DNA from 2 places in the Amycolatopsis sp. NPDC049159 genome. Region 2 is predicted to be linked to the other one. Evidence: riboswitches for the same ligand, from Rfam matches in the RefSeq annotation. Region 2 holds a riboswitch; the other holds the start of a gene.

Region 1 (7,248 bases), on a different contig from region 2:
TGGCGCTGCTCGGCTGGTCCGGTGCGGTCGCCGCGACGCTCGGGCGGCAGCACGCCGAGGTCTCGCCGACCACGCTCAGCGAACACGGCGTCCGCGTCACGCGCTCGGCCGACACGCTGCGCCGCAGCCTCGCCGAGGGCCTCACCGACCTGCAGTCCGTCGCGCGGCTCGGCAAGGGGAAGCAGCCGGACCGGCTGCGCGGCATGCTCGACCAGCTGGCCGGCACCGAAAGCCGGTTCCGCAGCGTCTACGTCGCCGACGAGCAGGGGTCGGTGGTGCTGCAGGCCGGGCGCGAGTCCCTGCGCGACCCCGGCAAGCTGCCGGATGGCGAGGGGCTGCGCCAGCACAACACCAGCGGCCGCGTCCCGGTCGTCTACGCCTTCACGCCGCTGCCGGATTCGAAGAACGTCCTGGTCGGCGAGTACGACGTGCCGCGGATGGCCGCGCTGCTCGGGCCGGCGGGCGGCCGCGTCCGCGTCGTCGACGAGGGCAAGCGGACCATCGCCGACACCGAGGGCTACCTCGCCTTCGACGCGCTCACCGATCCGGCGCTGATCAAGAGCGTCGACGCGGCGCAAGCCGGCAAGGACGCCCGCCAGACGACGTCGTCGGCGCTCGTCGCGGCGCAGCGCCTGGCCGACAAGGGCAACGCGGCTTCGCTGAAGTGGGTCGTGGTCGCCGAGCAGCCGATCGGCTCGCTCGGGCTCGCGGACAACACCGTGCGCTCGGGGGCGCGGGTCGCCGCCCTGCTCACCGCCGTCGTCGCGCTGATGCTGTTCGCCTGGCACTTCCTGGTCGTCGTGCGGCCGCTGCGGCGGGTCGGCGAAGAGGCCCGGCGGATCGCCCGCGGCGACACCGGCGCCGTCGTCTACCCGCAGCGGCAGGACGAGATCGGCACCATCGCCTCCTGCGTCGAGATCTGCCGCCAGGCCCTGACCGAAGGCCGGGACCGGCTCGGCGAGGTCCGGCGCCCGGTGGGGGCGGCGACCGACGAAACCGTGCTGCTCCAGCGCATCGAGCTGGACGGGGCCGGGGTCTGACGTGACGTTCCTCTACGTCGTGCTGCTCCTGGCATCGGCGGCGATGCTCACCGCCGGGATCGCCGAACAGCGCCAGCACTACCGGCACCTGCACAGCATCCCGACGCGCGTGCTCGTCAACGGCATCCGCGGCAAGTCCTCCATCACCCGGCTCTGCGCGGGCGCGCTGCGCGGCGGCGGGCTCGTCACGACGGCGAAGACCACCGGCACGGCGGCGCGGTTCATCCACCCCGACGGCAGCGAAGAGCCGGTCTACCGCAAGTTCGGCATCGCCAACGTCGTCGAGCAGATCGGCATCGTCCGCCGCGCCGCGGCCTACCGGCCCGACGCGCTCGTCATCGAATGCATGGCCGTGATGCCGGACCTGCAGGAGATCAACCAGAGCAAGCTCATCCGCTCCACCATCGGCGTGCTGTGCAACGTCCGCGAAGACCACCTCGCCGAGATGGGCCCGACCCTCGACGACGTCGCCCGCTCGCTGTCCCGCTCGATGCCGGTCGGCGGGATCTGCCTGACCGCGGAGAAGGACCGGCTGCACATCCTCCAGGAGGAGGCGGCCAAACGGGACTGCGAGCTCATCGCCGTCGACCCGGAATCCGTGTCCGACCAGGAGATGCGCGGCTTCGGCTGGATCACCTTCAAGGAGAACGTCGCCATCGCGCTCGCCGTGGCGGACCTGCTCGGCGTCAACCGGCAGCTGGCGCTGGACGGCATGTGGGCCGCACCGCCGGACCCGGGCGTGCTCCAGGTCCACCAGTACCGCGCCGGCCGCCGCCACCTGCGCTTCGCCAACGTCTTCGCCGCCAACGACCCCGAATCGACGTTGATGAACATCGACCAGCTCCGCGCGCAAGGCGCGATCTCCCACCCGCTGCACGTGATCATCAACTGCCGGCCGGACCGCGTCGAGCGCAACGGCCAGATGGGCGCGCTGATCCCCCGCATCGCCCCGGAGCGCGTCGTGCTGATCGGCGAACCGACCCGCAGCGCCCGCGCCGCGATCCCCAGCGAGTGGCACGACCGGGTCGTCGACCTCGGTGGTTCGCGCTCGCCGCGGGAACTGCTGCGCGGGATCGTCGGCGGCGTCGAGCGGCAGGCGTCGCTGATCGCCATCGGCAACATCCACGGCCAGGGGGAACTGCTCATCGAGGAACTCGCGAAACTGGAACCGGTCTCCTGATGCTCACCACGTCCCTCGCCCCCGAGGTCGCCACCGTCGGGCTCGCCATCGGCCTGCTGCTGTCGCTGGTCTGCTACCTGACGACGAACCTGTCCCCCGGCGGGATGATCACGCCCGGCTGGATCGCGCTGACGATGGTCGAGGACTACCGGCGCGCGGCGATCATCGTGCTGATGACGGCGCTGACCTTCGGCGGCACGAAGGCGTTGCAGCGCATGGTCATCCTGTACGGCAAGCGGCTCTTCGCCGCGGTCGTGCTGCTCGGCGTGCTGCTGCAGACGACGTTGCTGCTCTTCCTCCAGGCCGACTTCCCGCTGCTGTTCGTGCACCAGACGCTCGGGTTCGTGGTGCCGGGCCTGGTCGCCTACCAGCTGGTCCGGCAGAAGCCGGTGGCGACGATGCTCGCCACCGGCGGCGTCAGCCTGGCCAGTTACGCGGTGCTGATCAGCGGCGTGCTGATCGGCCTGGTCCCGACGGTGTGAGGTGACGATGCGCAAGGCGGTCCGGATCGGCGTCCTCGCCGCGGTCATCGGCCTGTCCGGCGCGGCCGCGCTGTACGTCGCCACGCAGGACCGGCAGGACATCACGGCCATCTCGGCGTCGCCCGCACCCTCGGGAGCGGCGGTCACCGGCGGCTACACCTACGACCGGCTGGCCGACCCGGCCCGGACGATCGTGCGCGACGGGGCGGGCGCCCAGCTGGCGTCGTTCACCGACGGCTCCCGCACGGTCATGCTGACCGGCCGGTCCCGGACGTTCACCGAGCCGAAGTTCACCACGGCCGGCATCACGTCGACGGCCTGGATCCGGCTCGCGCCGCAGCCGTGGCAGGCGGGCGCGGAGAAGGAGCCGTGGTTCACCGGCTGGTTCCCGAAGGCGGCCGCCGACACCGGCCCGGACGTGCTCGCGATGGCGCTGCAGTACACCGACGGCGCGGCCGACCAGGTCGTGAAGAAGCTGCGCGTGGCCGGGGACGCCAGCTTCGGCCCGGACAGCGCCGAGGGGCGGCTCGAGAAGTCCGATTTCTACGACTACCTGGGCATCGGCTGGGACTTCCCGGACGGCGTCCACGAGGCCGCGGAGCCGCGGCGCGCCCGGTCCCTCGACTGCTCGGGGTTCGTGCGGATGGTCTACGGCTACCGGGCGGGCTACCCGCTGCTCGGCACGAACACGAAGGGCCCCGGCCTGCCGCGGCGGGCGTGGGCGCTGGCCGAGCTGGGGCCGGGCACCACGCTGATACCCGACGAGAAGAAGCAGGTGACGGACTTCAGCCGGCTCCAGCCGGGTGACCTGCTGTTCTTCAACCTCGAGCCGCAGCTCGGCCCACAGGTCTCGCACACGGGCATCTACCTGGGCATCGACGGCGACGGGCACCACCGCGTGCTGTCCAGCCGCAAGGTGGCGAACGGCCCGACCTTCGGCGACGCGGGCGGGGTCTCGCTGATCGACGGGTCCGGGACGTACGCGAAGGCGTTCCGCACGGCCAAGCGGCTCTGAGCCGCGCACGTCACCTTGACGCCGGGTCGGCCGCACCGGAGAGTGAGCTGGAACCCACGCGTCGGCAGGTGGAGGAACCCGGTGAGAGTCCGGGGCGGTCCCGCCACTGTGACCGGGAGAGATCCCGGAAGCCAGGAACTCCCGCCGGCGCGTCCGTCTACCCGGGGCGCGGACCCCGAGGAGGAACCTCGTGATCCTGCTGCTGTCCACTTCGGACACCGACCTGCTCAGCGCCCGTTCGGCCGACGGCGAGTACCGGCTCGGCAACCCCGCCCGGCTCGACGTCGCCGAGCTGCCGGCGCTGCTCGACGGCGTGAAGATCGTCGTCGCGCGGATCCTCGGCACCCCGCGCAGCTGGCAGGAGGGCCTGGACACGCTGCGGGCGTCGGGCGCGCACGTCGTCGTGCTGGGCGGGGAGCAGACGCCGGACGCCGAGCTGATGAAGCTCTCGACCGTCCCGGCGGGCATCGCCGCCGAGGCCCACGCGTACCTCGCGCAGGGCGGCCCGGCGAACCTCACCCAGCTGCACCGGTTCCTCTCCGACACGCTCCTGCTCACCGGCGACGGCTTCGAGCCGCCCGCCCGGCAGCCGGGCTGGGGCGTTCTCGAGCGGCCCTCGCGCGCCGAGGGCCCGGTGATCGGGATCCTGTACTACCGCGCGCACCACCTGTCCGGGAACACGCAGTTCGTCCACACGCTCGCCGACGAGATCGAGGCCGCCGGCGGGCGCGCGTTGCCGATCTACTGCGCTTCGCTGCGGACGCGCGAGCCGGAGATGATGGCCGAGCTGGGGAAGGTGGACGCCCTGCTGGTCACGGTGCTGGCGGCGGGCGGAACGAAGCCGTCCGAGGTCGGGGCCGGCGGGGACGACGAGGCCTGGGACGTCGCCGAGATGGCCGCGCTCGACGTCCCGATCCTGCAGGCGCTGTGCCTGACCAGCGACCGCGAGACGTGGGCGGCGAGCGACGACGGGCTCTCCCCGCTCGACGCCGGCAACCAGATGGCCGTGCCGGAGTTCGACGGGCGGCTGATCACGGTGCCGTTCTCGTTCAAGGAACTCGACGAAGACGGCCTGCCCCGGTACGTCCCGGACGCCGAACGCGCGTCCCGCGTCGCCCGCATCGCGCTGGCGCACGCCCGGCTGCGGCACACGCCCCCGGCGGAGCGGCGCATCGCGCTGATGCTGTCCGCGTACCCGACGAAGCACTCCCGCGTCGGCAACGCGGTCGGGCTGGACACCCCGGCGTCGACGATCGAGCTGCTGCGGCGGATGCGCGAGCAGGGCTACGACCTGGGACCGGACGCCTTCCCCGGCGTCGACCCGACCGGGACCGACCAGCCGGACGGCGACGCGCTGATCCACGCGCTGATCGCGGCCGGCGGGCAGGACCCGGAGTGGCTGACCGAGGAACAGCTGTCCGGCAACCCGATCCGCGTCCCCGCCGCGCGCTACCAGGAGTGGTTCGACGCGCTGCCCGCGGAGCTGCGTTCGGAGGTGGAAGAACACTGGGGCCCGGCGCCGGGTGAGCTGTACGTCGACAACGGCGACATCGTGCTGGCGTCGCTGCAGAGCGGCAACGTCATCATCATGATCCAGCCGCCGCGCGGGTTCGGCGAGAACCCCGTCGCGATCTACCACAACCCGGACCTCCCCCCGAGCCACCACTACCTGGCCGCGTACCGCTGGCTGGAGGAGGAGTTCGGCGCGCACGCCGTCGTCCACCTCGGCAAGCACGGGTCGCTGGAGTGGCTGCCGGGCAAGACGGCGGGGCTTTCGGCGTCGTGCGCGCCGGACGCCGTGCTCGGGAACCTGCCGCTGGTGTACCCGTTCCTGATCAACGACCCGGGCGAAGGCGCGCAGGCGAAGCGGCGGGCGCACGCGACGATCGTCGACCACCTGATCCCGCCGATGGCGCGCGCGGAGTCCTACGGCGACATGGCGCGGCTGGAGCAGCTGCTCGACGAGCACGCGAACATCGCGGCGATGGACCCGGCGAAGCTGCCCGCGATCCGCGCCCAGATCTGGACGCTCATCCAGGCCGCGAAGCTCGACCACGACCTCGGCGTCGAGGCACGCCCGCACGACGCGGAGTTCGACGACTTCCTGCTGCACATCGACGGCTGGCTGTGCGAGGTCAAGGACGCGCAGATCCGCGACGGGCTGCACGTCCTCGGCGCGGCACCGGTCGGGGAAGCGCGGGTCAACCTGGTGCTGTCGATGCTGCGCGCGTCCCAGATGTGGGGCGGCAAGCAGGGCGCGGTGCCGGGCCTGCGTTCGGCGCTGGGCTTGAAGGAAGACGCGCCGATGTCCGAAGTGGACGCGGTCGAGAAAACGGCGCGGGAACTCGTGCAGACGATGGAAATGCGTGGCTGGGACGCCACCGCCGTCGCGTCGGTGGCCCCGGACGCCCAGGTCGCGCGGGTGCTTTCGTTCGCGGCGGAGGAGATCGTCCCGCGGCTGGCGGGCACGACCGCGGAACTCGACTCGGTGCTGCACGCCCTCGACGGCGGTTACATCCCGGCCGGGCCCAGCGGGTCGCCGTTGCGCGGGCTGGTCAACGTGCTGCCGACCGGGCGGAACTTCTACACCGTCGACCCGAAGGCGATCCCGAGCCGGCTCGCCTGGGAAACCGGGCAGGCGCTGGCGGACTCGCTGCTGAAGCGCTACCGCGAGGACACCGGCGACTGGCCGCGTTCGGTCGGGCTTTCGGTGTGGGGCACGTCGGCCATGCGGACGTCCGGCGACGACGCCGCGGAAGTCCTGGCGCTGCTGGGTGTCCAGCCGGTGTGGGACGAGGCTTCGCGGCGGGTGACCGGGATCGAGGCGATCCCGCTGGCCGAGCTGGGCCGGCCCCGGATCGACGTCACCATCCGGATCAGCGGCTTCTTCCGCGACGCCTTCCCGCACGTGATCACGATGCTGGACGACGCGGTCCGGCTGGTGTCCGCTTTGGACGAACCGGCGGACCTGAACTTCGTGCGGGACCACGTTTCCGCGGACCTGGCCGCCCACGGCGATTCCCGGCGGGCCACCACGCGGATCTTCGGTTCGAAGCCGGGCGCGTATGGCGCGGGCCTGCTGCCGCTGATGGACTCCGGGAACTGGCGCGACGACAAGGACCTCGCCGAGGTGTACGCGGTGTGGGGCGGCTTCGCCTACGGCCGCGACCTCGACGGCCGCCCGGCGCGCGAGGACATGGAGAACTCGTACAAGCGGATCGTCGTGGCGGCGAAGAACACCGACACGCGCGAGCACGACATCGCCGACTCGGACGACTACTTCCAGTACCACGGCGGGATGATCGCGACGGTCCGCGCGCTGACCGGCTCGGCCCCGGCGTCCTACGTCGGCGACAGCACGTCCCCGGACGCGGTCCGCACGCGGACGCTGGGCGAGGAGACGGCCCGGGTGTTCCGCGCACGCGTGGTGAACCCGCGCTGGCTGGCGGCGATGCGCCGGCACGGCTACAAGGGCGCGTTCGAGCTGGCGGCCACGGTGGACTACCTGTTCGGCTTCGACGCGACGGCGGG
Region 2 (7,248 bases):
GGTCGGCGGCGAGCGTCATCCGGCGGCGGGTGAGGTAGGTCAGCGGCGGTTCGCCCACGAGGTCGGCGAAGCGCTTGGCCAGCGTCGACCGCGACACGCCGGCCCGGCCGGCCAGCGCGCCCACCGTCCACGGCGCCGCGGGCTCGTCGTGCAGCAGCCGCAGCGCGTGGCCGACGACGGGGTCGCGCTGGGCGGTCCACCAGGCCGGGGGCTCGCCGCCGGGCCGGTCGAACCACTCGCGCAGCGTGCAGACGAGCATCCAGTCGAGCAGCCGGTCGAGGACGACCTGCTGCCCCGGCGTGTCGGCGGCGACTTCGGCGGCGAGGTGGTCGAGCACGGCGTCCCCGGTGCCCCCGCCGGCCACGCGCAGCACGACGGGCAGGGCGTCCAGCAGCGGGCGGCTGAGCTCCCCGCCGACGGGGTAGGCCCCGACGATCAGGGTCGTGGCGCCGGTCCCGGGGTCGTACCACCCCCGCCGGTGCCGGGTCCCGCCCTGGTCCGGTTCGGCGCAGAATTCCCCGCAGGCAACGGTTTCGGCGCGGGTGCCGGGGTCATCGACGAACCGGAAGGTCCCGGGCCCGCGCACGACGACGGTCTCGTAGGCACGCAGCGGCACCGGCGGGCCGTCTTCGGGCACGATCCAGCCCGCGCCGTCGAGGACGGTGCAGAGGGTGAGCGGCGCCCCGTCGACGAAGTGCAGCGACCAGGGCGGGGAGAGGGCGGAGCTGCCGAAGAGCGAGCCGTGCGCCCGCACGTCGCGGAAGAGGTCACCCAGAACGTCCATGCTTGGACGATCGCACAGGTAGTCCGGTTTTTCACCCATGGGATCGTCCGAGCCGGGCGGGTTGAATCAGGGGCATGGACACCTTGACCCCTTCGGACCTCGAGTTCCTCGACCGCCCGCTGCACGGTTTTCTGACGGTGGCGGGAGGACAGCCGCGCCCGGTCTGGTTCGAGGCCACGGCGGAGGGCACGCTGCAGTTGTTTTCGGAGCCGGACGCGCCCAAGGTCCGCCGCCTCCACCGCGACCCGCACGCGTCGATCGTGGTGGCGGCCCCGGTGGGCGAGCGCGAACGCTGGATTTCGGTCTCGGGCGGGGTTTCGTTCGAGACCGACGGCGCCCACGACCTCGCGGAGCGCCTGGCGGCCCGCTACTGGGACCTGTCCGACCCTGCCCGGGCGGCGGACCTGAAGGAGATCCTGGCCGCGGAGCAGCTCCGGCTGGTGCTGCACCCGGAGCAGGTGCGCCGCTACGAGTACTGACCCCGGAAGGGCCGAAATCGCGGTTTTCGGGAGCTGTTCCCACGTTTCTTCCCACGCGGAGCCGTTCCGGCCCGGCCGGCGGAGACCGCACCCCGTCGCGTCGCGGGTCGCAGGAGCTTTCTCCGCCGGGCCGCGTGGGAAATGTTCCCCGACCGGCTCCGCGGCCAGGCGACCGCCCGAGCCCCTGACCTGCGGCTGGCCCGTCCACCGCGGGGTCCGGCTCACGACCTGCCCGTAAGCCACCTTGAGGAACGCGAAGTCCGCCGCGGTCTTCCAGGCGGCTCCGGACCTCTGGGCACTGGTTCGGCGACGCCCGCGCAAGGCCTGGTCGAGCGCGGCCGTCTCGGGTGGCTGGCTCAGCCGCGTGCGGCGGCCGAGTCTTGTGTGGTCGCGGCCGAGGGCCAGATCGGACGGCTCAGCCGCGGTCCTCCAGACGGGCTCGGACCGCCGCCGAGCAGGCGCCGACCGCCGCGGCCTGGGTTCCGTGGGCCGAAAGCGGTGAAGGCCACCTTGAGGAACCCGAAGTTCCCCAAGGTGGCATCCACGGCTTCCGGCACCGGGAACTGTCGGACCCCGCGGCTAAACTGGAGACCGGGGGGCGCAGCCCGTCACGCCAGCTCCGCCCGCACCTCCGCCGCCGCGGTGACCAGGTTGCGCAGGGCCGGTTCCACCTCCGCGTAGCCGCGTGTCTTCAGGCCGCAGTCCGGGTTCACCCACACCCGCGAAGCCGGCACCGCGCCCACCGCCGTCCGCAGCGACTCCGCCACCTCGGACACCGGTGGCACCCGCGGCGAGTGGATGTCGTACACCCCCGGGCCCACGCCGCGGGCGAAGCCGGCCGTGGCGAGGTCGGCCAGCACCTCCATCTTCGAGCGGGCCGCCTCGATCGACGTGACGTCCGCGTCCAGCGCGTCGATCGCCGGCAGGACCTCGCCGAACTCCGAATAGCACATGTGGGTGTGGATCTGGGTCGTGTCGGCGATCCCCGACGTCGCCAGCCGGAACGCCGAAACCGCCCACCCGAAGTACTCCGCGTGCGCGGAACGCCGCAGCGGCAGCAGTTCCCGCAGCGCCGGCTCGTCGACCTGGACGATCCGGATGCCCGCCGCCTCCAGGTCGCGGACCTCGTCGCGGATCGCCAGCGCCACTTGCCTTGCGGTCTCGGCCAGTGGCTGGTCGTCGCGGACGAACGACCACGCCAGGATCGTCACCGGGCCGGTCAGCATCCCCTTGACCGGCTTGCGCGTCAGGCCCTGCGCGTACCGGGCCCACGCCACGGTCATCGGCGCCGGCCGCGAGACGTCGCCGTAGAGGATCGGCGGGCGGACGCAGCGCGAGCCGTACGACTGCACCCAGCCGTGCGCCGTCGCGGCGAACCCGCCCAGCTGCTCGGCGAAGTACTGCACCATGTCGTTGCGCTCCGGCTCGCCGTGCACCAGCACGTCCAGCCCGAGCTCCTCCTGCAGCCGGACGACCCGCTCGACTTCGTGGCGCATCGCGGCGTCGTAACCGGCGTCGTCGAGCGTCCCGGCCCGGTGCGCCGCCCGCGCCCGGCGCACCTCGGCGGTCTGCGGGAACGAGCCGATCGTCGTGGTCGGCAGCGGCGGCAGCCCGAGCGCGGCCTGCTGGGTGGCGGCGCGCTGCTCGTAAGGCGCCCGGACGTCCTCCTCGAGCGCGGCCAGCCGGGCCCGGACGCCCGGATCGGCCAGCTCGGCCGCCGAAGCCCGGTCCGCGACCGCCGCCCGTGCCGCGGCCAGGTCCGGCGAGCCGCCCCGCAGCGCGCGCCCGAGCAGCACGACCTCGTCGACCTTCTGCCGCGCGAACGCGAGCCAGCTCTTCAGCCGCGGGTGCAGGTCTTCGCGCGAGACGTCGTAGGGCACGTGCAGCAGCGAGCACGACGTCGAGACGCTCACGGACTTCGCGACGCCGAGCAGCGTCGCGGCCTTGCTCAGCGCCCGGTGCGGGTCGGTCCGCCAGACGTTGCGCCCATCGACGACCCCGGCCACGACCTCCTTGTCCCGCAAGGCGGGCTCGGCCGCGACAGCGTCCACAAAGGACTCATCGCTGACGAGGTCGACGGCCAGCGCGTCGATGGGCGCGCGGGCCAGCACGCCGAGCCCGCGGCCCAGTCCGCCGAAGTAGCCGGCCACCAGCAGCTTCGGCCGGGCCGTCGCCTTCCCGAGCCAGTGGTACGCGCGGATCAGCGCGTTCAGCTCGGCCTCGGTGCGGTCGGCGGCGAACGCGGGTTCGTCGAGCTGGACCCACTCCGCGCCCTCGTCGTGCAGCTTCGCGAGCAGGTCGGCGTAGCGGGGGAGCAGCGCGTCGAGCAGTTCCAGCGGGGCGAACCCGCCGGTTCCCTTGCTCAGCAGCAGGAACGTGACCGGGCCGACGAGCACCGGCCGCGTCTCGATCCCGAGGGCGCGGGCCTCCCGGTACTCGTCGAGGGGTTTGGTGCCGGCGAGCGTGAACTCGGTGTCCGGGCCCAGTTCGGGGACGAGGTAGTGGTAGTTCGTGTCGAACCACTTCGTCATTTCCAGCGCCGGCGCGTCCTGCACACCCCGCGCCGCGGCGAAGTAGGTGTCGAGCGGCGAAAGCCCCGGCCGGGCGGGCAGCGCACCGAACAGTTCGGCGGTGTCGAGCACGTGGTCGTAGTGCGAGAACGTGTTGGACGGGATCGAGTCCAGCCCGGCGTCGCGCAGTTCGCGCCAGGTGCGTTCGCGCAGGTCCCGGCCGGTGGCGAGCAACGCGGCCGCGTCGATCCCGCCCGCCCAGTAGCGCTCGAGGGCGCGTTTGAGCTCCCGGTCCGGGCCGATCCGGGGGTAGCCGAGCACAGTGGTGCCGATGGTCACAGCTCTCTCCTCGCGAGCTAGTCCGAAGAGCCCGGACGCGCGCGAAGGCGAGCGTTTCGGTCGTGCCCATCCCGCGAGGCCCGGACTCGCGCACGCCGTCGGCGTCCGCACCACGGGCAGGTCTTCGGACTCGTGGGCGCACTGCGCAGTCCTACCGGCCGTCGCTTCCCAAGCTCACGCTCAGTGCTTCATGACGGCTTTCGTTCCCACTCACCGCTGCGGGGCAGTCCCGGATTCGCACCGGGTTCCCTGTTGCCTCCCCCACGACGCAGCTCGGCCACGCCCTGGGGGAACCAGTGGCGTGGCCGAGCCTAGCGGGAGAGGTCAGTCCCAGTCGAGAGCGCCGCCCGACTGGTACTCGATGACGCGGGTCTCGAAGAAGTTCTTCTCCTTCTTCAGGTCCATCGCCTCGGACATCCACGGGAACGGGTTCTCGGTCTCACCGAAGATCGGGGCGAGCCCGATCTGCTGCGCGCGGCGGTCGGTGATGAAGTGCATGTACTGCTCGCACAGCTGCGCCGACAGGCCGAGCATGCCGCGCGGCATCGTGTCGCGGGCGTACTTGACCTCGAGCTCGCACGCCTCCTTCAGCATGCCGCGGATCTCTTCCTGGAACTCGGGGGTCCACAGGTGCGGGTTCTCGATCTTGATCTGGTTGATGCAGTCGATGCCGAAGTTCAGGTGGATCGACTCGTCGCGCAGGATGTACTGGTACTGCTCGGCGATGCCGACCATCTTGTTGCGGCGGCCCAGCGACAGGATCTGCGCGAAACCGGTGTAGAACCACATGCCCTCGAAGATCACGTAGAACGCCACGAGGTCACGCAGGAACGCCGTGTCGGCCTCCGGCGTGCCGGTCTCGAAGTCCGGGTCCTCGAGGTGCTGCGTGTACTTCAGCGCCCACGCGTCCTTGTCCGAAATGGACGGGACTTCGCGGTACATGTTGAACAGCTCGCCCTCGACCAGGCCGAGGCTTTCGCAGATGTACTGGAAGGTGTGCGTGTGCACGGCTTCCTCGAACGCCTGGCGCAGCAGGTACTGGCGGCACTCGGGGTTGGTGATCTGGCGGTACACCGCGAGCACGATGTTGTTGGCCACCAGGGACTCCGCGGTCGCGAAGAAGCCCAGGTTGCGCTTGAGCATCTGCCGCTCGTCCTCGGTGAGGCCGTCCTTCGACTTCCACAGCGCGATGTCCGCCTGCATGGCGACCTCGGTCGGCATCCAGTGGTTGTTGCAGCCGGCCAGGTACTTCTCCCAGGCCCACGTGTACTTCATCGGCAGCAGCTGGTTGACGTCGGCGCGCGCGTTGATCATGCGCTTGTCGTCGACGTTGATCCGGGCGGCGCCGACCTCGATCTCCCCGAGGCCGGTGGCGCCCGTCGTCTCCACGTTGGTCATGTTCTTCGGGTTCCTTACTGGCAGGATTCGCAGTCGGGGTCGTCGATGCGGCAGGCGGCGCCGTCGGTGGCGACGAAGTCGACGTCGGGCTCCGGCTTGGGCGCCGGGGCCGGGGCGGGCGTCGGGACCGGGGCGGGGGCCGGGGTGGCCGCCGCGGGGGCCGGGGTGGCCGAGACGGCGTTCAGCTTGCCGTCGGTGCCGCGCAGGGTGCTCTTCTCCACGTGCGTCGCCGACTGCGCGCGCAGGTAGTACGTGGTCTTCAGGCCCTTGTGCCACGCGTAGCGGTACAGCTGGTCGAGCTTGCGGCCGCTCGGCGCCGCGATGTAGAGGTTCAGCGACTGCGCCTGGTCGATCCACTTCTGGCGCACCGAACCGGCGTCGACGATCCACTTCGACTCGATCTCGAACGCCGTGGCGTACAACGCCTTCAGGTCGTCCGGCACGCGGTCGATCTGGCCGAGGCTGCCGTCGAAGTACTTCAGGTCCGACACCATGACCTCGTCCCACAGCCCGCGCTGCTTGAGCGAGCGGACCAGGTGCGGGTTGACCACGGTGAAGTCGCCGGACATGTTCGACTTGACGAACAGGTTCTGGAACAGCGGCTCGATCGACTGCCCGACGCCGGAGATGTTGGAGATCGTCGCGGTCGGCGCGATCGCCATCACGTTGGAGTTGCGCATGCCGACGGTCTTGACGCGCTCGCGCAGCGGCGCCCAGTCCAAAGTGGACGAGGTGTCGACGTCGAGGGCGTCACCCTGGCGCGCGTCGATGAGCAGCTGCAGCGAGTCGATCGGCAGGATGCCCTTGCTCCACAGCGATCCCTCGAACGACTGGTACTGGCCGCGCTCCTCGGCGAGGTCGGTCGACGCCGAGATCGCGTAGTAGGACAGGTGCTCCATCGAGACGTCGGCGAACTTCACGGCCTCGTCCGAGGCGAACGGGACGCCGATCTCGAACAGCGCGTCCTGGAAGCCCATGATGCCCAGGCCGACCGGGCGGTGGCGCAGGTTGGAGCGGCGCGCCTCCGGGATCGTGTAGAAGTTGATGTCGATCACGTTGTCCAGCATGCGGACGGCCGTGCGCACGGTCTTCTCGAGGCGCTCGGTGTCCAGACCGGACGGGGTGACGTGCTTGAGCAGGTTCACCGAGCCGAGGTTGCAGACCGCGACCTCTTCGCTGTTGGTGTTCAGCGTGATCTCGGTGCACAGGTTGGACGAGTGCACGACGCCGACGTGCTGCTGCGGCGAGCGCAGGTTGCACGGGTCCTTGAACGTGATCCACGGGTGGCCGGTCTCGAACAGCATGGTCAGCATGCGGCGCCACAGCTCCACCGCGCGGATCTTGCGGAAGACCTTGATCTCGCCGCGCTCGGCCTTCGCCTCGTACTCGCGGTAGCGGGCGGCGAACTCGTTGCCGTAGAGGTCGTGCAGGTCCGGCGTCTCGTTCGGCGAGAACAGCGTCCACTCGGCGTTGGCCTCGACGCGGCGGAGGAACTCGTCGGGCACCCAGTTCGCGGTGTTCATGTCGTGGGTGCGGCGGCGGTCGTCACCGGTGTTCTTGCGCAGGTCGAGGAACTCCTCGATGTCCACGTGCCACGTCTCGAGGTACGCGCACGCCGCGCCCTTGCGCTTGCCGCCCTGGTTGACCGCGACGGCGGTGTCGTTGGCGATCTTGAGGAACGGCACGACACCCTGGGACTGGCCGTTGGTGCCCTTGATGTGCGCGCCGAGGCCGCGGA

Evidence for each region. Region 2 has a riboswitch for cobalamin ahead of metE (5-methyltetrahydropteroyltriglutamate--homocysteine S-methyltransferase). Riboswitches for the same ligand answer to the same signal wherever they lie in the genome.
Region 1: it holds a riboswitch for cobalamin, as region 2 does, so the genes downstream of both, cobN (cobaltochelatase subunit CobN) here and metE (5-methyltetrahydropteroyltriglutamate--homocysteine S-methyltransferase) in region 2, are expected to answer to the same signal.

What each region holds. Positions count from the first base shown of each region.
Region 1 is NZ_JBEZDL010000010.1:284,942-292,189, reverse strand. It holds gene AB0B33_RS20665 (HAMP domain-containing protein) at 1-1,040, shown strand, start outside; gene pgsB (poly-gamma-glutamate synthase PgsB) at 1,042-2,220, shown strand; gene AB0B33_RS20655 (poly-gamma-glutamate biosynthesis protein PgsC/CapC) at 2,220-2,702, shown strand; gene AB0B33_RS20650 (NlpC/P60 family protein) at 2,710-3,717, shown strand; cobalamin riboswitch at 3,749-3,877, shown strand; gene cobN (cobaltochelatase subunit CobN) at 3,908-7,248, shown strand, end outside.
Region 2 is NZ_JBEZDL010000009.1:176,547-183,794, reverse strand. It holds gene AB0B33_RS18905 (AraC family transcriptional regulator) at 1-784, opposite strand, end outside; gene AB0B33_RS18900 (pyridoxamine 5'-phosphate oxidase family protein) at 859-1,263, shown strand; gene metE (5-methyltetrahydropteroyltriglutamate--homocysteine S-methyltransferase) at 1,872-4,112, opposite strand; cobalamin riboswitch at 4,210-4,425, opposite strand; gene AB0B33_RS18890 (ribonucleotide-diphosphate reductase subunit beta) at 4,437-5,510, opposite strand; gene AB0B33_RS18885 (ribonucleoside-diphosphate reductase subunit alpha) at 5,525-7,248, opposite strand, start outside.